2 regions of the Veillonella sp. ZSJB6 genome follow, and region 2 is predicted to be linked to the other one. Evidence: a T-box and tRNA genes for the amino acid it is inferred to sense, from the RefSeq annotation. Region 2 holds a T-box; the other holds one or more tRNA genes.

Region 1 (12,554 bases), on a different contig from region 2:
ATGCGGAGAAGGATGCGCCTGTTGCCACAATAGTAGATGTAACACCTGTAAAGTATAGATGATGGAATGTACCAGGAATACCACCGATAAGATAAATAGCACCAGAGGAAATGGCTGCCACTGTACCGGCACGATATGATACAAGCCCTAGTGTAACAAAGATAAATGCCATCAATGTAGTAGAGAATACTTCGAAGAAGCCTTCTACCCAAAGATGAATTACCCACCAACGCCAGTACTCCATAATTGCCAAATGGCTATGTTCACCATAGAACAAACCTGGGCCATAGAAGATACCTACCATGATAACAGAGAAGATAAAGGCAGCAATAAGATTTTTATCCCCCTTCTGTTTGAAAGCGCCAATAATGCTGCGTATCATGAGTACAAGCCAGAATAGAATACCAATGTATTCAATCCATTGCCAGATACGACCAAGCTCAATATATTCGTAACCTTGGTGTCCGAGAAGGAAATTCCAGGCTGCTGGAATTTGATGCGCTACACCTAAGTATGTGCCACCGAAGGAACCAACTACGAGGACTACAAGCGCCCAGAATAAAATATCTACACCTAGCTTTTGATATTTAGGATCCTTACCACCATTAATAATTGGTGCCAAGAATAAACCAGCACTTAAGAATGCCATAGCAATCCAGAACAAGGACGCCTGAATATGCCATGTACGGGCAATAGAATATGGGAAATATTGAGCTAAAGGAATACCATAGAACGCTTGACCTTCTACAGTATAGTGAGCAATGATACCACCCATCCCCAATTGGAATAAGAACAATGCTAGGATTGTAAATAAATATTTTCCTAATGAACGTTGAGATGGAGTTAAGGTAATCTTGCTAATTGGATCTTCTGCTGGTGGAACCAATGCATGTTCGTCGTCTTTCTTACCAAAGGACCACAACCATACAACTACACCTATGCCACATAATAAAATGATGACACTCACAACAGACCAGGCAACACTTTCAGGTGTTGGATTATGATCCAATAACGGTTCATGTGGCCAGTTATTAGTGTATGTCGCATCTGTACCAGGACGTTGGGTAGATGCCATCCACGTAGTCCAGAAGAAGAAACGAGCCATATCAATACGGTCTTGTAACTCAGGCAATGTATTGTCCTTCATTGCAAAATGATCACGAGTCAATGTCAACTCTGGATTATCACCATAAAGTTCAACAAAATAACGACCTGTAATATTCATCGCCGTAATGCGCTCTGGAGATAAAACCACGGTTCCATCATCGCGAACTGCACTACCTAGATATTCTTCTTTTACCACTTCTTTAACTGCTGCTTGTTGTGCAGGTCCCAATTGATTATAAAGAACACCAAAGGCCTCTTGCGACTTAATATCCAACATTATAGATACTTCTTTATGCAACCAATCTGCTGTCCAATCAGGTGCTTGATAAGCGCCATGACCTAAAACCGTCCCCACAGATTGACCACCTGTAGATTGCCATGCCGATTGACCATGTAAAATATCTTCCTTAGTGAACAAGACTTGTCCATCTTGAGATACATATGCAGTCGGCACCGGCGGTGCTTGATGATACACATCAGTACCTAGATAACCAAGGATTGAAAAACCAATGATAAGTACGGCTACTACAGCTATCCAATACTTTTTGTATTCACCCATCACTTTACCTCCTTTTCTAAAAAACACAAAAGGAGGGCTTTTGCCCTCCTTAAGATTATAATAGCACCAGTCAAAGATAGTTTCTGTATCTTTGGTTACAAATGTAATAAACAATATATAAATTAACATAAAAATAGGACCCCATTGGGGTCCTATTTTTTATAAAAGGCTACTAATTAACCTTCGATTTCAGTTACAACGCCAGCGCCTACTGTATGGCCACCTTCGCGGATCGCGAAACGAAGACCTTCTTCGATAGCGATTGGAGTAATCAATTCGATATCCATTGTTACGTTATCGCCAGGCATACACATTTCTACACCTTCAGGAAGGTTTACAACACCTGTTACGTCTGTTGTACGGAAGTAGAATTGTGGACGGTAGTTGGAGAAGAATGGAGTATGACGGCCACCTTCTTCTTTAGTCAATACGTAAACTTCTGCTTTGAATTTTGTATGTGGGTTGATGGAACCTGGTTTAGCCAATACTTGACCACGTTCGATGTCTTTACGGTCAACACCACGAAGCAACGCACCTACGTTGTCACCTGCTACTGCAGAGTCCAAAGTTTTGCGGAACATTTCAAGACCAGTTACTACGTATTGTTCAGCTTTTTCTTTCAAGCCTACAACTTCTACTGTGTCGCCTACGTTTACTTGACCACGTTCAACACGGCCAGTTGCTACTGTACCACGACCAGTGATTGTGAATACGTCTTCCACAGGCATCAAGAAAGGTTTGTCAGTATCACGAACTGGTGTTGGGATGTAGGAGTCTACAGCGTCCATCAATTCGTCGATTTTAGCTACATATTGAGCGTCGCCTTCCAAAGCTTTCAAAGCGGAACCTACAACGATAGGTACTTCGTCGCCAGGGAATTCGTAGGAGGAAAGAAGTTCACGAACTTCCATTTCTACCAATTCGATCAATTCTTCGTCGTCAACCATGTCAGCTTTGTTCAAGAATACTACGATTGCAGGAACACCAACTTGGCGAGCCAACAAGATGTGTTCGCGAGTTTGAGGCATAGGGCCGTCAGCAGCGGAACATACCAAGATAGCGCCGTCCATTTGAGCTGCACCAGTGATCATGTTTTTAACATAGTCAGCATGGCCTGGGCAGTCAACGTGTGCATAGTGACGGTTAGCAGTTTCATACTCAACGTGTGCAGTGTTGATTGTGATACCACGTTCACGTTCTTCTGGAGCTTTATCGATGTTGCTGTAATCTTGGAATTCAGCTTGGCCTTTTTCAGCCAATACTTTAGTGATTGCAGCTGTCAAAGTAGTTTTACCATGGTCAACGTGACCGATTGTACCGATATTAACATGCGGTTTCGTACGTTCAAATTTTTCTTTTGCCATTAGGAATGTATCCTCCTTCACAAAAAACAAATTACATTCTAGTATTAATATAATATATTAACCCTAATTTATCAATGGAATATAAGATTCCCCTACACATTATTATACCATATATACAAAAGCTTCTAGAAATACAATTACGATAGGTAAACAAAAAAAGCTGATAAATGTAATTTCTACACTTATCAGCTTCAATTATTATTTTATGGAGAAAATAAAAAATCCTCACCAATGTGAGGTTTAATGGTGGCGGCACACGGATTTGAACCGCGGACACACCGGGTATGAACCGATTGCTCTAGCCAACTGAGCTATGCCGCCATGTATGGAGCTAGTGACCGGGATTGAACCGGTGACCTTATCCTTACCAAGGATACGCTCTGCCGACTGAGCTACACCAGCACAATGAACGATCATTTCACTGTGAATTTTTGTGGTTGCGGGGACAGGACTTGAACCTGCGACCTTCGGGTTATGAGCCCGACGAGCTACCAACTGCTCCACCCCGCTATAAATGGTGGAGGGAGAAGGATTCGAACCTTCGAAGTCGAAGACGGCAGATTTACAGTCTGCTCCCTTTGGCCGCTCGGGAATCCCTCCAAAAATAAAATGGAGCTGGCGATAGGAATTGAACCCACAACCTGCTGATTACAAGTCAGCTGCTCTACCAATTGAGCTACGCCAGCATCATTACGACAAGATGTATTTTATCATCCGCCTCACTAAGTGTCAAGAACTTTTTTAAAAACTTTTTTGAAGTTTTTATTGTTCACTGCGGTATCCCTTAGTGCTTAATCATAATAACATGAAACGATACCCTATGCAAGTATTTTTTCTAAACTTTTTAAACTTCATTTTTTCCTCATCGGCAATCATAGATAAAGGTAGATAATCGCTAGTATAGCAACAATAATTCTATAATATCCAAAGGAGGATAATGAAGAGCGATTTAAATACCATAAAAATACTTTTACAGTAATATACCCTACTATATACGATACTAATGTGCCAATGGCAAACATAATAATATCCTTTAGATTTAGTAAATGAATTACCCGTAACAAATCATATACACAAACAATGATCATAACAGGTACAGCCATGATAAAAGAAAAATCAGCAGCAGCTCTACGAGTGCATCCAATCAACATGCCTCCCGCAATGGTCGCACAAGGCCTACTATGACAGGGATAGGCCCAAATAGATCCCCTTTAATAATATATTGTAAAAGATAGCCCGCTGTTAATACAGGTAGCACACCTGCCCCAATATGTAATAGAGATACGCCACGAGTTTTAATCCAATTCTTCCGTTTTAAAAAGCTATTAAAGGTCCGTCTATAATGTGTATATATAGCAAGAATGGCGCCAATTTGAATAAACACTTCAAATACATCGGCATGGGCACCTTCAAAATTAAGTATATGCCCGATAATAATCATATGCCCTGAACTAGATACAGGAATACATTCTGTTATACCTTCTATAACACCTAAAATGAGGGCAATTACATATTGTTCCATGATATCACCTACCTATATATGTGGTCATAACGCATGGCAATATATAATGCCCTCATCAATCAATATAGCTTTAATTAATCAATAACCATAACACGTTCAGGTTTAGTAACTGTTACAACCGCATGTTTTGGATCATTATTGTGTTCTAAGTATAATTGATCACCTTCGAGATGACCACGCCAACCTACAACAATCGGATATGTTTTACTAATAGTCTTTAATAGTTCAAGAGGATTTAAATTTAAAATCGGTGCAAACAACACATTAATACCATCAATGAGCACCACTTCTGTATCACTACGACTTAATGCACGGCGAATTACTTCTTCTGCCAGTTGTGGTCTTTCATCACGAGGTACCAACAAAAATTCTTCTTCAATAAGTTGTTTCGCTTCTAAGTACTTCCAACCTTTTTGCTCAGACAATTCACGAATTAGCAAACTTTTACCAGAACCAGGACCACCAACGATAAACAATATGCGTTCATCATCACCTTGAATTTGTTCCCAACGTTCTCTTACATCTTGAACAGTAACCATATCCCTTGCCTCCTCGCTGTGACCAATCCTACTTAACTGGACGGTCAGATAACATAACGGATTTGATATATTGGTTTTTATCATCTAGGGCAAACTGCAAATATGAGTCGCTTGCCGCTGGATTTTTATATTCATATACAGTAGATGTGCCCGCATTTGTTGTAGATTCAACAATACGAGTAGGCATACCATATACAAAGAGCAATAAGTATTTAGTATCCCCCATCGCAATACCGCGACGAGTAGGTGTGTAAATATTTAATAGAACACGATTGATGAGATTTTTTTTATCAACACTTACACCATATTCGTTATATCCAATAAAGGTGGAACCAAACAACATGCCTTGATGTTTCCAGTCGTTATTTGGATCATTAACAAAATGATCATTTAATTTATAGCCACGCAATACAAAATCATCAGCAGTCAACTTACCAGCTTCGAAATCATATACTGGAGCTTTAGGTAATCCAAATCTTGGCCATACTTGACCACTAATCATATCAACAGCTTCTACATTGCTTTGTTTGATGGTGAAAGCAATATATTCTTTCTGTTGTCCTAACATAGATTGTTGTTGGCTATTATTATTTGTATTCTCTATCGAGCGGTTAAATTCCTTTTTTCGAGGCAATGAATTTTCGGAATGACCTTCATAAAGGAAAATATAACTTTCATTTTTCAAGTCACGCCACATCGCATTAGGACTGCCATAAGCAAATACTAATTCCATGCGCGTACTACCCACACCTATATCGCGTACAGTACGGGCGCCTTTTTTCGTACTATGAATATTAGTAATAGTATTTGGCTCAAAGAAATAGGTAGCCCCTTGACCGCGCAATTGATTATTTATCAATCGTTCTTGAGCAGGCCCCGTATATACGGTTACCTCCAAGTCTTTCATATAGTACGTCGTAAAGTTATCACGCACTACCGTTTTTTCTACATCTTTAGGTGCTACAAACTGATCACCTAAGCGGTACCCATCAATGGCATAATCATCTTCAGACCCTATGGTTGGTAAATTATTAGCCGTATAGGACTTGCCGATATCCGCCAAATTATTTTGCGTTACACTAGGCAAGGATCCTTCATTTTCGCTAGCTGCTTGCCAAAACTGTATGGAATCACCAAACTCGGTAACTGCCATTTGTTCGGCCAACCAACCTGTTTTGGTGTTTTCCTTCTTTATTTTTGTATCAATTTTAACGGCTTTAATCGGTGCATTATCTATATACGCAACAGAATTAGCCGCATCAGGTTCCGTCGTTTCTACAGGTGCAGCAGTAGCTGCCGCATCATTTGTATCCTCTGTAGCTTCTACAGCCGTTGGTTTCACTGTGGAAATAGCCGGCTCTGCCGCATATCCTACCGATGTAGCAGATAGGCCTACTAAAAGTGCCGCTACGATACGGCTCTTAATAGAATGATTCATCGATTACTCTCCAATTGCGCACGCAACCATGTCAACCATGGCTCTAACCCATTATGGGCCGTGCAACTTACTTCAAAAATCTCTCCTGTTGGATTCAAATTACGTATATCTTGTATGGCCTTATCTTTTTTGAAAGGTACATAAGGCAATAAATCTATCTTATTAATGAGGATAGCCTTTGACTCTTTAAAGATTAATGGGTATTTAAGAGGCTTATCCTCACCTTCAGTAACAGATAATACAGTTACCTTCATGCTTTCACCAATCTCAAATTCTGCAGGGCATACAAGGTTACCTACATTCTCGATAATGATCATATCCAGTTCATCAAGATTTAAATCACCTAGTGCATCTTGAATCATTTGTGCATCAAGATGGCAACCTCCCACTGTATTGATTTGAATAACAGGAACGCCTAATTCATGAATCCGTTCCGCATCCTTAGCAGTAAATAAATCACCTTCAATAACAGCAAAGCGGTAATCTTTTTTCAAATCATGTAAAGTTGCCTCTAACAGAGATGTTTTACCAGCCCCTGGAGAACCTAATAGATTGAATACAAAAATATTTTTTTCCTTAAACAACTGTTGTAAGGACTCTGCAATGGCATCATTTTTTGCCAATACATTAGTTTTAACTTGAACTTGCATATCCTAACCTTTCTATCAATCGATATCCATAGAGGTCACTTGTAGTTCGCGGCCACCAATGGTTTGTACAAAATGACTGTCACAATAGGGACAGATAAACTTATAATTTTCTACAGGAAATGTTTTATCACAATCCAAGCACTTTCCTTCAATAGGAATCGTGTTAATTTCTATACGAGAACCTTCTGCGGCAGTCCCCTTTGTAACGGCTTCCCAGCAAAATAGGAGAGAATCTGGCTCTACTCCACTCATAAGGCCCAAATCGAGTTGTACGGAATGGATCACAGATGCATCGTGTTGGCGTAACGTATCGAGGGCTACATCAAGTATTCCTTCTGCTATAGACATCTCATGCATGGTATGCCTCATATACAGCTTCAAGCATCATAGTAGTCGTTACAGATCCTACACCACCAGGCACTGGAGTAATTGCTGACGCAATATCTTTTACCGCTTCATAATCAACATCGCCTACCGTCTTACCTTCTAGTTCATTAATGCCTACATCGATAACAACAGCACCTGGCTTAATCATATCTGCTGTAATCATATGAGCACGACCCGCTGCAGCAATAACGATATCGCCTCGTTTTACTTGCTCTGCCAAATCAGGAGTTCTAGAATGGCACATTGTAACAGTACCATGTGCACCAAGGGTCATAAGAGCTACTGGTTTGCCAATAACTTGGCTACGACCGATTACTACCACATGTTTCCCCTCTACCGGAATATCGTAGTGATTTAAAATTGCCATACACGCCTTAGCAGTACAAGGGGCAAAACCACCTTTGCCTGCAGTTACAAGGCCAATATTATACGTAGTTAAACCATCGATATCTTTTTTAGGATCTAGCATATCGATAAGAGCCTCTGTATCAATGTGTTTAGGCATCGGCATTAACGGTAAAATTCCATGAACAGCCGCATCATTATTTAATTCTTGCAATGCTGCCACCACTTCATCCTGTGTAGCCGTTTCAGGTAATTGTTTTAATACAAAGCCATAGCCAAAATTCTTTGCTGTCTTTTCCATAAATGTAGCATACATATGAGCACCGTGGTCTTCACCAACGAGTAATACTGCCATAGTAATTACAGAGTCGCCTACTGCTGCAACTTTTTCTTGTAAAATCGCCTTGTGAGCGTCTGCTACTGCTTTACCGCGTAATTCGATCATAAGTATCTCCATTCATTCAAACTATTTATAAAATAAGGTGCCTCCTGAGAGGCACCTAAGTCTCTTATTCTATTATATAACGAACTGTCTATAATTTCTAATTATGACCGAATTCGTTTTATCTGCGGAAATGGACAGTAATTGCTGTACCAGCCTGAACAGTTGTACCGCTACTTTCATCTTGAGATGTAGCCGTACCAGTTCCATCCGGTTTAAAGGCAAGTCCCGCCTTATGTAACCAATCACGTACTTCACCATAAGTAAAACCAGTAAAGTTAGGCAATGTAACAGAACCATCACTTCCCGGTTTTGGTTCAGGTAATGTATTAGCAGCTTTAACAGCTACTGGTGTACTTTCTTTAACATACGGACTCATTTGGTAATACCGTACAAGCTGAGATACGATGTCCTTAAATACAGGGGCTGCAATTTGGCTACCATAAAAAGAACCCTTTTGTGGGTCATCAATAACGACAAGAACTACAAATTTTGGATCCTCTACAGGGCCAAAACCAATAAAGGACGCAATGTATTGTCCGTCGAGATAACCGCCATGTTTGGTATCTAGTTTTTGCGCCGTACCAGTTTTACCGCCGAAGTGATAACCTTCTACCATCGCTTTTGTACCGCCACCTTCGGATACTTCTTTTTCTAGAATATCTACAATGGTTTTAGCGGTTTCCGCCGGAACTGGTTGTCCCACAACAGATGTTTCAGTCGTACTTGTTACATCGCCTTGAGAGTTACTATAAGACTTGATGATATGTGGTTTCATCATAGCCCCACCATTAGAAAGTGCACCAAAGGCGCGAACCATTTGTAATGGTGTAACCGCAATACCTTGACCGATGGACATAGTCGCAACGTCTAGCTTACTCATATCCTCTGGATTATACAAAATACCTGCTCCTTCACCAGGCAATTCAATACCTGTTTCAGAGCCAAAGCCATAATCACGTACATATTTCGAGAGAATATCTGCACCTGTTAATGTACCAATTTCAGCCATACCAGTATTAATAGAGTACTTCAAAATATCTAGCAAACGAACAGGACCATATCCCTCACCATTCCAGTTTCTAATGATATGTCCATTGGCAGCGAAGGCCCCTTTATCGTTATACACAGTGTCTAACTTCCATTTGCCTGCTGCAAGAGCTGCAGATGCAATAATAGGTTTGAATGTAGAGCCTGGTTCATATAAATTGGTAACCGCAATATTTTTGAAAGCCTCTTCACCACTTTGGTTGTAGTTATTAGGATCATAACTTGGACGATTGGCCATCGCTAATATTTCACCGTTCTTTGGATCCATAACGATAACGCTGGCATGCTTAGCTCCTGTATCAACCATCGCCTTATCAAGAGCGCGTTCTGCAATAAATTGAATTGTTGCATCGATGGTTAAGGTTACGCTTTTACCCTTATCTGGTAAAAATTTAGATAATACGGAACCAAAGATGGCATTCCCTTTATTATCAGTAGCTACAATTTCTTGTTGCACGCCACCTTTTAGCTCGTCATCAAGAACCATTTCTAGCCCATCAAGACCTTTATCATCAGTGCCGACAAAGCCTAATACTTGTGCCGCTAAGACACCATTTGGATAATAGCGCTTAGATTCTTCAACGAAATTGAGGCCTGCAATATTATTATCCTTAATAACTTGTTGTACCGCTTTTGATTTATCTGCATCCATCATACGATTCAACCAGACAAAGGCGGTATCCTCTTGCAAAGCTTTCACAATATTCTCTTTTGACATCGTTACGTACGGTGAGATGAGATCCGCAATCTCTTGAGGAGACTGTTTAATCATCTTCGGATCCGCATATAAAGATTTTGTAACTACACTCATCGCCAAAGGCTTGCCATTACGGTCATAGATTGTACCGCGCGGCGATTGTAATTTTCTATCTACTTGAACTTGTAATAAGTTTTTCTTCTCTAGGTCAAAGGTATCAAAGACCTGTAACTGTGCTAAACGCCCGATAAGGACGAAGGCAACGGTCATGAGTATGGCAAGGCACCATGTAGTGCGACTCCAATCACTCATGCGTAGTAACGCTTTATTTAATAACTTCATCATTTCTCCACTGGACGGCGTAACTTATGGTCTAATGCATCATATAGTGCATCTGGTTCATTAGGAATCACTCCATTTTGCACCTGACCTAATAAATACTGCAATCCTTCCCCCACTTTTTTCCCTGCAAGCTGAATAACTCGTTCATCATAGTTTAAGTCCTTTGTATGGATAGGCATCTCTAAACTAAGGTCCGCCATACATTCCCCAAAGGCTAATGTACCATCAGTCGATGCATAGGGCTTCCCACAGCCTAATACATCGGCAGCACAAACCTTAGCTAATTGCTCCCATGCGGTCCGCATAATTTGACTATCCCGGAACTCACCACTGCGAGCCTCTTTACGGATCCACTTTTTCTCATTAGCTTCTCCATTTTGTACAAAATAGTGAAAGCGCATGTGATTTTTCACAATCCAAGCTACGCGGCGCACAAAGGCTTTCGGATACCCTAAACGAGTAAGCAAGGTCTCTGTCATCTCAGAGCCTAATGTATCATGGCCACGATCGGTCAATCGGCCGTTAATAACAGCTCGCACCGTAGGCATCCCCTTCGCCACATCGTGTAATAGAGCACCCCAACGCAATGTTAAGTCTGGTTCTGTATGAGAGACAACGGCTAATGTATGATACCAACCATCAAATTCATGAAAGTCTTTTTCTTGTGGTAAATTCACAAGATGATATAGCTCCGGTAAAATGGGAACTTCACGAGCCATCCCATTTTCTACGACGCGGCAAGAGCACTCGGCCAATCGCGATTGTACCAATACATCAAGGCCTTTAGCTACAGCGGGCGCTAGCATCAATCGGTCCAATTCACTACGAACTCGTTCGAGAGATAATCCAGATACACGATGAAATGCCTTTGGCATAGCCTCCAATAATTCTTTACTAGGTAAAAAATCCAGTTTTGCTACAAAGCGACAAGCTCTAAATAATCGCAATGCATCCTCTTCAAAACGTTTCTGCGGATCGCCAATAGTGCGCAACGTTTTATGCTTAATGTCTCGGCGTCCCCCTACTAAGTCTATGACCTCACCATAGCGGTTCATAGCCATGCCATTAACCGTGAAGTCACGGCGCAGTACATCTTCCTCTAAGGTATCGGCATAGGCTATTTCTTCCGGCCGATGACTATCTGCTCCATATCGCTCTGTTCGATACGTAGCGATTTCATACTGCTTACCTTCTAATGTTGCCACCACAACACCAAAGGATTTACCCACAAGGTCTGTGGTTTGAATATCATGACTGCGGAGAACTTCAATGACCGTATCAGGACGTGCAGACGTCACAATATCAAAGTCATGAGGCTTTTGATGCATCAAAATATCGCGCACTGCTCCGCCAATGATATAGGCTTCATAACCGGCTTCTTCTAATACAGTCAATATTCGATTGGCTTGTTCCATCATGCACGCTCCTTTCTGAACTAGTCTAACCTTTATTTTACTACAAATGAAAGCATGAAAAAAGTGCAATCCTATAAGGATTGCACTCGTTCTGCAATAGCTGTACCCGTCGGTGTTACCGCAAGGCCGCCATCACTTGTTTCACGCAATGCTGCTGGCATAGCGCGCCCGATATTATTCATTGCTTCAATAACTTCATCTGGTGGAATTTGACTTTCAATATTCATCAAAGCCAATTCAGATGCAGTAATGGCATGAACTGCATAGAAACCATTACGTTTAACGCACGGTACCTCTACAAGCCCTGCTACTGGATCACAGGCAAGGCCCAATAAGTTTTTCATACACAATGCGATAGCATGTCCTACTTGACGAGGCGTACCACCCATCATTTCTACGATGGCACCGGCAGCCATACAAGCGGCCGTACCAATTTCTGCTTGGCAACCGCCAACGGCACCGGCCACACAAGCGCGATTCGCTACGACATTGCCAATGCCAGAGGCAGCCAAGAAGCCCTTTACCATAGTTGCTCTATCTAGCTTGTAATGGTCCGCTACTGCTTTCACCGCACCAGGCATAACACCACAAGATCCAGCCGTAGGGCACGCAACAATGCGGAACATCTTTGCATTTGCTTCATTAACAGCAATAGCATAGGTCATAGCCTTGTACGCAATATCACTCATAAATCTTG
Region 2 (12,554 bases):
CAATAATAGGAATGAGTAACGGTGTTAACAAAGCGGCCGCTAATACGCCTAATTGCCAACCAAGGGCAACATAACTTGTTGCTTTTGCACGGTGTTTAGCAGGCCAAGCTTCAGCAGCTAAAGCCATGCCAATCCCAAATTCACCACCTAAACCAATACCAGCGATTGTACGGTAAATAAGAAGATCCCAATAGCCTTGAGCAAAGGCACAGAGACCTGTAAATACCGCAAAAAGTACGATAGTCCAAGTCAATACGCGAACACGACCAAACTTATCGGACAAGGTACCAAAGATAAAGCCACCTAGTACGGCACCTACCAAGGTCCACGTTACAAGAGAACCGGCTTGACCTGTAGTTAATCCTAAATCTCCAGAAATTAAGGTTAGCATAAAGCCTAAAATCAAGAGATCAAAACCATCCATTGCATAACCAATAGAGGACCCAATGACTGCTTTCCAGCCGTATGAATTTACTTCTTTCATAATATTTCCTTTCGCTACTCACAGGTAACAATTAAAGAGATAGCCCCCACTATACAAATGGCCAACTCCTAGACTTAAGTCTAATGAAAGGCTTAGTATATGGGGGCTAAATTTATATATGTTTATTTTAACACATATAAGAGATTAGATTATAACCAATTAAATATAATAACTTATCATAACCGCATCATCTATATTGATGGATGAGTCATATTAGTCAATTAGTTACGTTCTTTGATTTCAATTTTAATGGAATTGAAGAATTCTTCAAATGGTACGGAACCTAATTCGTCACCACCGTGTTTACGAACGTTAACTGTACCTTCTTCAACCTCTTTATCACCTACAACAAGCATGTAAGGAACTTTTGCCATTTGTGCTTGACGGATTTTGTAACCGATTTTTTCGCTACGATCATCCACTTCTACACGTACATAGTCATGGTGCATTTGTTTTGCCAATTCTTTAGCATATTCAACATGTTTTTCAGAGATAGGCAAGATTTTAACTTGTACAGGAGCCATCCAAGTTGGGAATGCGCCTGCATAGTGTTCAGTTAAGATGCCAATGAAACGTTCCATGGAGCCGAAGCATGCACGGTGAATCATGATAGGACGATGTTTTTGACCATCTTCACCAACATATTCAATTTGGAAACGTTCAGGCAAGTTCATATCCAATTGGATAGTACCACATTGCCATGTACGACCTAAGGAGTCTTCGATATGGTAGTCAAGTTTAGGACCGTAGAATGCACCATCGCCAGGGTTGATTACATAAGGAATACCTTTTGCTTCAATGGCATTGCGCAATGCTTCTGTAGCTGCTTCCCAGATTGCATCATCACCCATTGCATTGTCTGGTTTAGTAGACAATTCTACATGGTATTTCAAGCCGAATTGGCTATAAATGCGATCGAACAATTCGATAACTTTCATCAATTCAGATTGCATTTGATCTGGCAACATGAATACGTGAGCATCATCTTGAGTAAATGCACGTACACGGAATAAGCCGTGTAAAGCACCGGATAATTCATGACGGTGAACTAGACCAAGTTCAGCATAACGCAATGGGAAGTCACGGTAGGAATGCATTTCGTTTTGGTAAACCAAGATACCGCCTGGGCAGTTCATTGGTTTAATTGCATATTCTTCATCATCAATAATTGTAGTGTACATATTTTCACGGTAATGGAACCAGTGACCAGATGTTTCCCACAATTGTTTATTTAAGATGATTGGTGTGCGAATTTCTTCATAATCAAATTCATGGTGAACTTCACGCCAGAAGTTTTCCAATTCGTTGCGAAGTGCCATACCTTTTGGTAAGAAGAATGGGAAGCCAGGACCTTCTTCTTTGATAACGAACAAGCCTAGTTCTTTACCAAGTTTACGATGGTCGCGTTTAGCTGCTTCTTCAAGTAAGTGAAGGTATGCATCAAGTTCTTCTTTCTTTTCAAATGCTGTACCGTAAATACGTTGCAACATTTTGTTCTTTTCATCGCCGCGCCAGTATGCACCTGCAATGCTTTGTAATTTGAAAGCTTTCACCTTACCAGTGGATGCTACGTGAGGACCTGCACAAAGATCGATGAAGTCACCTTGCGCATAGCAAGAGATAACAGCATCTTCAGGAAGATCTTCGATCAATTCTACCTTGTAGTCTTCATTTTTAGATTTGAAGAACTCGATAGCTTCTTGACGAGACATTACAGATTTAGTGATAGGCAAGTTTTCTTTTACAATACGGCTCATTTCCTTTTCGATTTTACCCAAATCTTCAGGAGTCAAAGTATGTTCCATATCGATATCATAGTAGAAACCTTTATCGATAGCAGGACCGATAGCCAATTTAGCTTCAGGCCATAAGCGTTTAACCGCTTGTGCCAAAATATGAGAAGCTGTATGGCGCAAAGTATGTTTACCGCCATCTTCTTCGAATGTTAAGAAAGCTACTTCAGAACCATCTACGAGTTCTTCACGAAGGTCTGTTAATTCACCATTTACATTAGCAGCTAGTACTTTTTTAGCCAAGCTGTTAGATAATTGTTTTACTGCTTCCCCAAGAGTAGTGCCAGCAGCGTATTCCTTTGCACTACCATCAGGTAAAATGATTTTTACATCTGCCATTTTTCTTTCCTCCAATTTATTATCTAGGATAGACTGGATTTTGGTAATAAAAAAAGACCCTCTATCCCTACAAAACAAGGGACGAAGATCATTCGCGGTTCCACCCTAGTTAACTACCTATACGAATATATGTGTATAGTAATTCACTTCATTAAGCCCGATAACGGTGGCGACCGTATTTGCCTACTTAGGTTCGACAAATCAGTTTAAAGGGGGTAACTCTGATATATGTGTAAGGCATTTCCAGCATCTGCCTCTCTCTGGTACACAGGGATATGAGAATCATGTCCTTTGCATAACTTTTACTAGATTATAGTATCACAGGGAATTAAAAAATTCAATACAGTTCAATAGTAAATTTCACAAAATCTATAAATTAAAGAAACGCCTTTAAACACACCATATAAAAACGGCCCGATATAACTGATATGTACCCCTTTACGGGTTGTCCATTAAAAGGGGTACATATCAAACTCGAGCCGTTTATTAAGATTATCATATATACGCTAAGCAATGTAGCTATACTACAGCTCACTGTACATGAGCTAGATTATTAGCGTTTGAAGTTTGTAGACAACATAGCACCAATTACTTTTTCTAATTTGCTATTAGAAAGATCTGGGCCTTTGTAGAGTGTTAAGAGTACATCATTAGAGTTATCTTGTTTAGACACCATCATAACACCGCTACCACGAGCACCATTATCATCGTAATCTTTTGCTACAATAACAAGGTTCAAATAGTGGTCTTTCATGTATGTGTACACTTTGCTTGTACGTGCAGAGGAACCAATCATTTTAGCCATGCTCATGCCACGGTTAAATACGATTGCATTTGCATTGTGTGGGTTAGCCGCTAATTGTTGTTTTTCATCATCATTTAGTGGCATGAGGTTTACCATGAGGGAATCACCCATTTTACCACGGAACATAGCTGGCATTGTTTCCCTTACGTCTTCAGGAATGCCTGTGTCCGCAGTCAATTTCAACTCTTTAGGAACCGTCATATATAGAACGCCCTTGCTGTTGCGGCCTACCTCTGTTGTACTGAGGTCTACAGCGCTAAGCATAATGGAGTCTTTAATAGTAGCTACTTGGTTTGCCAATGGCTTTTCAGGAATGCCACGGCTTGCCAATTGTACATCACCAGACTTAGTTTTTTTCAACGTTTCTACATTCCAGTTAGCCCCTTTTTTGTCGGCGTCGCTAGCTTCTGTGAAAGCATTCGCTCCATCTTTTGTACCTACATACACATAAGTTTGAGCTGGGATAATTGTATCTGGTGCACCAGTTTTATTGAAAGCAGCACCATATACTACATTAGGGATCACAGAGGAACCAATTTGTAAGTTGTTATTAGTTTGACTTTCCACATCAAAGTTGATATTACCAGTGAAGGTCATATCAGGACCATGGTTGATGACTACTACATCCCCTGCTTGAGGGATGATAACAGGACCTACAGGGCCCGCCATAGCTACACCCACCATAGATACACTAAGGCAAGCTGTTAATAATGCACGTTTCAAAATAGATTGTTTCATAGATATACTCTCATTTCTCTATAGTGACATAATCAGATAAGCTAGTTAATACTTCAATGGCTAATGGCTTTGTAGATGGTGTACAGCGCAACATGCACCGCCCACTCGTATCTACAGATGTCATAACACCTAAATATTCATAGCCTTCAATGATGCGATTGATATAGTTTGTATGCTTCGGCTCAAGATGAAAGAACACATACGCTTCTTCTCCAAAGGTCTCTAGATCTGGTACATCGGGAAATGCACCGATAGATTTACTCGGTTCTAATGGTGTACCACGCATAATTACTCCGCTTTAGGTTTGCACTCACGACGCATCATGGAGTACGGTTCAAGTGGTGTATCCATGTAAATGCGCACTTTCATTTGGGCATGTGGTGCTACATCGATTGGGTTACCATCTTCATCTGTCATTTTTTCAATTACAGTCTCAACAAGCTCACCCTTAGGTTGGCAGAATTCTACTTTATCGCCTACCTTAAAGTTATTACGTTGTTCAAGATCAACGTATTTTTCTTCTTCGTTATAACCCAAAACTAAACCGATGAAATCATGGCTTTGCGTATTTGTAGATTTACCATAGTTTTGAGCAGTTTCGTCAGGACGGCCTTCTGCAAAGCCATCAGTATATGGACGGTGAGAAATCTTTTCTAATTCTGCAATCCATTCTGGACGAACATACCAATCTTTACCTTCTTTAAGGTATGTATCGATAGCTGTACGATAAACCTTTGCTACTGTTGCACAGTAGTGAACGGATTTCATACGGCCTTCGATTTTAAGACTGTCGATACCAGCTTCATAGAGATCTGGAATACGGTGAATCAAGCACAAGTCTTTAGAGTTAAAGATATATGTACCATGCTCATCTTCTTCAATTGGGTAGTATTCACCAGGACGATTAGATTCAACAAGGGAATATTTCCAACGGCAAGATTGAGAACATTGACCGCGGTTCGCATCACGGTTGCCTGTCATGTAGTTAGACAATAGACAACGACCAGAGTAAGAAATACACATGGAGCCATGTACGAAGGATTCGATTTCGATATCTACATTATCCTTCATTTCTTTAAGGTCTGCTAAGGATACTTCGCGAGCTGCTACGACGCGTGTAGCACCCAGTTCTTTCCACATTTGCACTGTATGCCAGTTTGTTGTAGATGCTTGTGTACTTACGTGAAGCTCAAGGCCTGGAGCCACACGTTTAGCAAGGCTAAAGATCCCCATATCGGCAACAATAATTGCATCAACGCCGATACTTTCAAGGAATTTCAAATAATCCTCTAAGCCTTCAAAGTCCTCATTGTGAGGAATGATATTACATGTTACATGGATTTTCTTACCATGAGCATGTACAAATTCTACAGCTTCCTTTAATTCCTCGTCGGAGAAATTAGAGTTACCTGCACGCAAACCAAAACGTTTGCCTGCACAATATACAGCATCCGCACCATAGCGAATCGCCATTTTGAGCTTGTCCATATTACCGGCTGGACAAAGCAATTCCATAAAATGTTCTGCCATTATTTGTTGTGCCCTTTCCACACACTCACACTCATACCATCACCCATTGGATAGATGGTGGTGTTAAACAATTCTTTATTTTCAACATACGTTAAGTATTCTTTTAACCGTTTTACGATAGTTTTGAACCGTTTTGGCGGCTCCTTATCGCCCCTTACATAGCCTCTAAAAAGTACATTATCCGCCAGGATAACGCCACCTTCTTTCACATGAGGTAAAATAAGTTCTAACTGTTTTAGGTATTGCCCTTTTGGCCCATCTAAAAACACTAGATCATATTCACCAGTGAGTTCCGTTAAGACTTGAGACGCATCACCTTTCAGTAATGTAATTTTATCGGCATAATCGGATTGGTTAATATAATATTTCGCCATTTCGTGACGCACATCATCTAATTCAATAGATGTAATATGCCCTTCTTCTTTATCGAGTAGCGGAGCCATCAACAAAGCAGAGTAACCAATGGCGGTGCCCACCTCTAACACAGAGGTGGGCCGGTACAAACCTATTAATTCTTCAAAGAGATGAACCTCAGATTCTCGTAGAATCGGTACATCATTAATCATCGCGTAAATACGCTGTTCATTTAAAATATCATTTAATGTCATGAAAGTAGATTCAATCTCCTACATTATTTATTGCTATTACCACTAGGAACCACCAACGTAGAACGATCCACAGATTCAGCTGGCTTTACTTCAATATGAGGTACTTGTTGTGTACTTGGTACAACATTTTGCATAGATTCTGGAGCAGGTGTTGTAGTTGGCACATAAGAGTTAGAACTAGATGATTGAGTTGCTGGTGCAGATTGAGCTGGTGCTTGTGGAGCTGGTGTTGGTGCTGGAATTTCAGCAGCTGGAACCGTTGTTGGTGTATATTTGTACGTAGGTTCCACATTAACATATTGAGAATCTGCTTCCACCGCTTCTTCAGAGCTGTAATTGTAGTTAGGCTCTGTCGTTGCCACAGCCACGTCATAGTTAGGACCAGCTTGTACTGCGGCCCCTGTATTAGAGGATGTAGCCGTATCATTACCATAGATTTTATGAACTTCCGCTAAATGTTCTTCATATGTTTTAGAGAAGTGGTTATGTCCATCTTTATCTGCTACAAAGTATAAATAATCTGTATCTTCAGAATGCAAGACTGCATCTAATGCTTTTTTACCAGGGTTCGCAATTGGACCAGGTGGCAAGCCTTTAGATACGTATGTATTATACGGGCTTTGTAATTGCGTATCACCAATAGTTACATCTTCTTTTGCATAACCAAGTACATAGGAAATTGTCGCATCAGATTGCAATGGAATACCATGGGCTAACCGTTTTTTAAATACCCCTGCAATTGTTGGACGATCTGCATCAAATAAAGATTCACGTTCAACAATGGATGCCAATGTTACAAAGTCATGAATACTCATGTGTTGAGCTTGAATTTGTTTCTTCACAGCCGGTGTGAGGTAACGATTCATTTCGTCAGCCATCATTTGAATCACTTCACGTGGCGTTGCACCTACTGGAATTTCATAAGTACTTGGGAATAAGAAGCCCTCTACCGGATATGTAGCAGGTCTTGTACCTTTCATATATGGATATGGTACAAAGGTCTTTGCTTCTGCTAAGAAATCCTTTGCCTTCATAATTTGATTTTTTTCAAGAACGATAGCAATATCACCAACTGTGTATCCTTCAGGAATTGTAACACGAATAGATTCTACATGACCTTCTTGTAATAAAGAAATGAGTTCGCGCACAGTTACCTTGTTAGGAATTTGGTAGTGACCAGTTTGAAGTTTATCATTGGTGCCGCTCAAATATAACCAAAGCTTAAAGCCTTGTGTGGAACGAATAAGACCTCGTTCATAGAGCATGTCTGCAATTTCAGTGCCAGTCTGCCCTTTTTCGATGACAAGTACTTGTGTACCATCATCTTGAGCAAAGGTGTTTGGCACTAAATAAATCGCTCCCAAACCACCGGCGATGATTAATACGCCTACAATAATAAGGATTAAAATATATCTTAAGGCTTTTCTCACGACGTTGAGTTCCTTTCTGTAACATAACAGTATTTATCATCTTATTATACCATAAAGTCCATATTTCCCCTATATAAAAGGACATTATCATATTATAGGCCCCTTAATAAATAGCAAATAAAAATAGCGTATTGCCCAAAGACAACACGCTATATTTATAAAGAATACGACTATTCGCCATCTTCCATTTCTTCATACAATTTTACTAGAGTTTCAAAGTTTTCATCATCTTCATCTAAAGGTACGTATTCTTCTACGCCTTCTTCATTTTTTTCGATGCGAGCCAAGATCATGTATGTATCATCTTGACCTTCATGGTCAGCCTCTTCATCTTGTACATGTACAAGAACAGCATATTCTTGGCCTTCATGACTTAAAATAATGTCCTCTGTGAAGTACTGTTTGTTACCATTTTCATCTTCGAATTCCAAGTAATATACTTCGCCTTCAAAATTTTGGTCAACCATCGGAAACCCTCCTTAAGAAAAAATACTTATTTATTAAACTGCAAGCGATCTAAATATCCTTGCAAAATTACAACCGCTGCCATTTTATCAATAACGGACTTACGTTTTTTACGACTCACGTCAGCTGCAATGAGTTGGCGTTCAGCCATAACGGTAGATAACCGCTCATCCCAATATGTAACAGGTAAATCGATGACTTCCTTCATCTTTTCAACAAATTCTTCGGTCTTTTCAGCCCGTTCACCTTTTGTACCATTCATATTTTTCGGCATACCTACTACAAGTTCATGTACTTCATATTCAGTAATGAGTTCTTGCAAGCGGTTAAAGTCTTTTTCAAGAGATGTTCTACGAATGGTTTCAATACCTTGTGCGGTCATGAGCAGTGCATCACTACAGGCAATACCGATAGTACGGCTGCCCACATCTAATGACATAATTCTCATTATAGTTGTTTTGCCTTTGCGTATTCTTTCAACAATTCCTCAATCAAGTCATCCCGCTCTAAACGACGGATATCAGAACGCGCATTATTATAGCTTGTAATGTACGCTGGATCACCAGAGATTAGATAACCTAAAATTTGATTGATTGGATTGTAACCTTTTTCTTGAATAGATTGATAAACGCGAGTGAGAACCTCTTCAGCTGTCATCGGTTCATCGTCTACTTTACGGAATAACATAGTTTCATCAGAAACCTTCATCGTATCCCTCCTTTTTATTACATTGGCAGGTTTCACTGTAAAAGTGAAACCTCGCCTCCTATTATACTTGAATTAAAGCTACAAAGTCAGTAACTTTTTATGCATTATAAAATTTTTCTATAACAGATACAAGTATAATTATAAAATTATATGCCTATTGTAACATAGATGTTAAAGCTTCACCACCAGCTTTTAATGCATCCATCAATTTAGCTGGTTCTTTACCGCCTGCTTGAGCCATATCTGGACGGCCACCGCCATTACCACCAGCTACTTGAGCTGCTGCTTTTACGATATTACCTGCTTTAGCACCTTTAGCTACTACATCTTTGGATACTTTACATACAAAGTTAACCTTGTCATCACCCATAGCAGCACCTACGAGCACTACGCCAGAACCATCTAATTTATCAAGGCCCATATCAGCTAAATCACGTAATTCATCAACAGAGGAAGCTTTTACAGAAGCCGCTACAAATGCTACGTCGCCAATCATAACCTTACCAGCAATGATATCAGCGGCACCAGCTGCAGAAACCTCTTTACGAATTTGTTCTAATTCTTTAGCAGTTTCTTTTGCTTCTGCCAATACTTGATGTAAGCGTTCTTCTACTTGAGGCGCTTTAGTTTTAAGTTCCCCTGCCATACGTTCGATAGTTAAACGATCATGTTTTGCTGCATCAAGAGCTGCACGTCCTGTAATCGCTTCAATACGACGTACGCCAGAACCGATACCTGCTTCTGATGTTAAGCGGAAGGAACTGATGAAAGCTGTATTGCCTACATGAGAACCACCACATAATTCAACGGAGAAGCCAGGAACCTCTACAACGCGAACTACATCGCCATATTTATCACCAAAGAGTGCCATCGCACCTTTCGCTTTTGCTTCGTCCATGGACATTTCAGCAATAGCTAGGTCTGTAGCTTTTAAAATCTCTTCATTTACAAGAGCTTCGATTTGATCAAGTTCCTCTTGTGTTACAGGGGAGAAATGAGTGAAGTCAAAGCGCAAGTAATCCGGAGTTACTAGAGAACCAGCTTGGTTAACATGCTCGCCAAGAACCTTTTTCAATGCTGCATGTAGCAAGTGTGTTGCTGTATGGTTGCGGGCCATTGCTGCGCGACGATTTGTATCCACTTCAAGTGTTACATCATCACCTTCAGAGATAGAACCTTCTACAACAGTACCAATATGATATACAGTGCCTTCAGGTAAACGTTTTGTATTATGAACCTCTACCTTACCCATTGGGCCAACGATAAAGCCTGTATCACCTAATTGACCGCCCCCTTCAGCATGGAATGGAGTAGTGCGTACGATAACAGTAATTTCATCGCCATCAGCTGCTGTTTGCAAGCGTTCAGAACCCTTACCAAGCATCAATACGGAGGATACAGTTTCTGCTTCATCTTCAACAAGTTCTTCGTCTTTCAAGAACGTAATGTCTGGTGTTGCTACCTTCGCATCTTCTTTTACACGAGCTTCACGAGCGCGTTCACGTTGTTCCTTCATAGCTGCTTCAAAACCTTCATGGTCGATTGTAAAGCCGCGTTCAGAAGCAATTTCTTCTGTTAATTCCCAAGGGAATCCATATGTATCATATAGTTTAAATACTTCTGTGCCAGGAACTACAGTAGCTTTTTCAGCTGCAAGTGTATCAATCAAGGAATTTAATAACTCAAGACCTTGTTCCAATGTTTGGTTGAAGCGTTCTTCTTCATTTTGTACAACACGTTTAACGAAGTCTTGTTTTTCTGCGATGGATTTAATACCAGGGCCAAGAATGTCTACGACTACATCAATAAGTGGTGTTAAGAAGATACCCTCAATACCAAGTAAACGGCCATGACGTACAGCACGACGTAAAATACGACGTAATACGTAACCACGACCTTCGTTAGATGGCAATACGCCATCGGAGATCAATGCAGTAACAGCACGAGCGTGGTCAGCAATAACCTTCAAAGAAACATCGGTGTTTGGATCTTCGTTATACTTAACACCAGCGCGTTTTGCAGTCGCTTCGATGATTGGGAAAATTAAATCTGTTTCAAAGTTTGTTTTACAACCTTGTAATACGGAAGCCAATCGTTCAAGACCAGCGCCAGTATCGATGTTTTTATGTTGTAATGGTTCGTAGGAACCATCTGGCATTTTATTAAATTGTGTAAATACTAAGTTCCAGATTTCAAGATAGCGATCGCAATCACAACCTGGTGCACAGTTAGGATCATCACAACCATGTTCAGGACCTTGGTCGAAGAAGATTTCACTGTCAGGACCGCATGGACCTTCACCAATTTCCCAGAAGTTATCTTCAAGACGTGTAATGTGGCTTTCTTCTACACCACAATCATTATGCCAAGTATCATAAGCTTCTTGGTCATCTGGATATACAGTTACATATAATCTATTTTTATCGAGTTTAATAACTTCAGTTAAGAACTCCCATGCCCAGTGAATCGCTTCTTTTTTGAAGTAATCACCGAAGGAGAAGTTACCAAGCATTTCAAAGAATGTATGGTGACGAGCTGTGCGACCTACGTTTTCAAGGTCACCTGTACGCATACATTTTTGGCTTGTTGTAATACGATGACAAGGAGGTACCAATTTACCTGTAAAGAAAGGCTTCAATGGCGCCATACCTGCCCCAATCAATAATAGAGATGGATCGTTTTCTGGTATAAGAGAAAAACTATCTAATTTTAAATGTCCTTTGCTTTCAAAAAACTGCAAGTATGCTTGACGCAGTTCATTACCCTTCATGTGTATATTCCTCCTAAAATTATTTACTCTTCATTATAACGTAAAAACAATATAAAATCTATCAAAAACATTGAAGTCATGCGGAGTTCCTCTACTTTTACAGCAAGAAAAAGTTAGGATAAAATTCAAGTTTTACATAAACGAAAAAGAGGTTATACAAATCAACAGAACATAATTGATTCGTATAGCCTCTTTTAAAGCTAGTTATATATTAGCTTAGATAACGCGTTTTGCGCCGATATAGCGTTCACCCCAATAGCCAGTATCAAGATCTGCTACTGCTACACCACGACTGGAAGTGGCGCTGATGAACTTGCCATCACCAATATAAATACCGGAGTGAGACGGACCTGGTTCATATGTTTCAAAGAATACCAAATCCCCGGCTTTCAAGTTTGCACGAGAAACTTCAACACCTACGTTATATTGTTCATCTGCCAAACGTGGTAAAGAGATACCTTGTTTCGCAAATACATATTTAACGTAACCAGAGCAGTCAAAACCACTTGGAGTAGTACCGCCAAATACATATGGTACACCGCGGTATTTGTCCGCTTCTGCCAAGATAGCATGGATGCTATTTGGTGTTTCACTCTTCGTAATATTATTTAATTTAATATTTTTGCCAGTAATGGATTGACCTGCGATACGACGAGACGTCGCATTGCTGTTTGTGAAAGCGGATTTCGTCGCCACTGCTTTAGTCGCCGCATTTTGAGTCAATACTGCCTTCGTAGAACGAGGAGCACTCATCAACGCATTATACGTAGCAGGACCTACGATACCGTCCACTGGTAAACCACGATCTTGTTGGAACAGACGAACTGCCCATTTCGTTTCTTTACCATATACACCATTTTTATCTGTAGCATTATAACCGTGTT

The links. A T-box is a leader RNA that pairs with one kind of tRNA and senses whether it is charged. The one in region 2 lies ahead of thrS (threonine--tRNA ligase), so its partner is inferred to be a tRNA-Thr.
Region 1: it encodes a tRNA-Thr, which carries the amino acid that the T-box ahead of thrS (threonine--tRNA ligase) is inferred to sense. The anticodon was not compared.

Annotation. Positions count from the first base shown of each region.
Region 1 covers NZ_JBPUGE010000002.1:141,199-153,752, forward strand. The annotation lists gene ACSV5T_RS03315 (nitric-oxide reductase large subunit) at 1-1,666, opposite strand, end outside; gene tuf (elongation factor Tu) at 1,843-3,030, opposite strand; tRNA gene ACSV5T_RS03325 (tRNA-Met) at 3,275-3,351, opposite strand; tRNA gene ACSV5T_RS03330 (tRNA-Thr) at 3,357-3,432, opposite strand; tRNA gene ACSV5T_RS03335 (tRNA-Met) at 3,465-3,540, opposite strand; tRNA gene ACSV5T_RS03340 (tRNA-Tyr) at 3,546-3,630, opposite strand; tRNA gene ACSV5T_RS03345 (tRNA-Thr) at 3,641-3,716, opposite strand; partial or broken gene ACSV5T_RS03350 (undecaprenyl-diphosphate phosphatase) at 3,903-4,552, opposite strand; gene brxF (BREX-3 system P-loop-containing protein BrxF) at 4,627-5,091, opposite strand; gene ACSV5T_RS03360 (hypothetical protein) at 5,120-6,529, opposite strand; gene hypB (hydrogenase nickel incorporation protein HypB) at 6,526-7,179, opposite strand; gene hypA (hydrogenase maturation nickel metallochaperone HypA) at 7,195-7,536, opposite strand; gene ACSV5T_RS03375 (bifunctional 5,10-methylenetetrahydrofolate dehydrogenase/5,10-methenyltetrahydrofolate cyclohydrolase) at 7,529-8,356, opposite strand; gene ACSV5T_RS03380 (penicillin-binding transpeptidase domain-containing protein) at 8,475-10,442, opposite strand; gene ACSV5T_RS03385 (CCA tRNA nucleotidyltransferase) at 10,442-11,860, opposite strand; gene sdaAA (L-serine ammonia-lyase, iron-sulfur-dependent, subunit alpha) at 11,929-12,554, opposite strand, start outside.
Region 2 covers NZ_JBPUGE010000001.1:116,920-129,473, reverse strand. The annotation lists gene ACSV5T_RS00595 (MFS transporter) at 1-484, opposite strand, end outside; gene thrS (threonine--tRNA ligase) at 706-2,616, opposite strand; T-box leader at 2,691-2,922, opposite strand; gene ACSV5T_RS00585 (hypothetical protein) at 3,170-4,159, opposite strand; gene ACSV5T_RS00580 (DUF4911 domain-containing protein) at 4,170-4,445, opposite strand; gene ACSV5T_RS00575 (peptidase U32 family protein) at 4,448-5,689, opposite strand; gene ACSV5T_RS00570 (O-methyltransferase) at 5,689-6,297, opposite strand; gene mltG (endolytic transglycosylase MltG) at 6,321-7,727, opposite strand; gene ACSV5T_RS00560 (DUF1292 domain-containing protein) at 7,898-8,194, opposite strand; gene ruvX (Holliday junction resolvase RuvX) at 8,221-8,640, opposite strand; gene ACSV5T_RS00550 (IreB family regulatory phosphoprotein) at 8,640-8,900, opposite strand; gene alaS (alanine--tRNA ligase) at 9,055-11,670, opposite strand; gene ACSV5T_RS00540 (C40 family peptidase) at 11,887-12,554, opposite strand, start outside.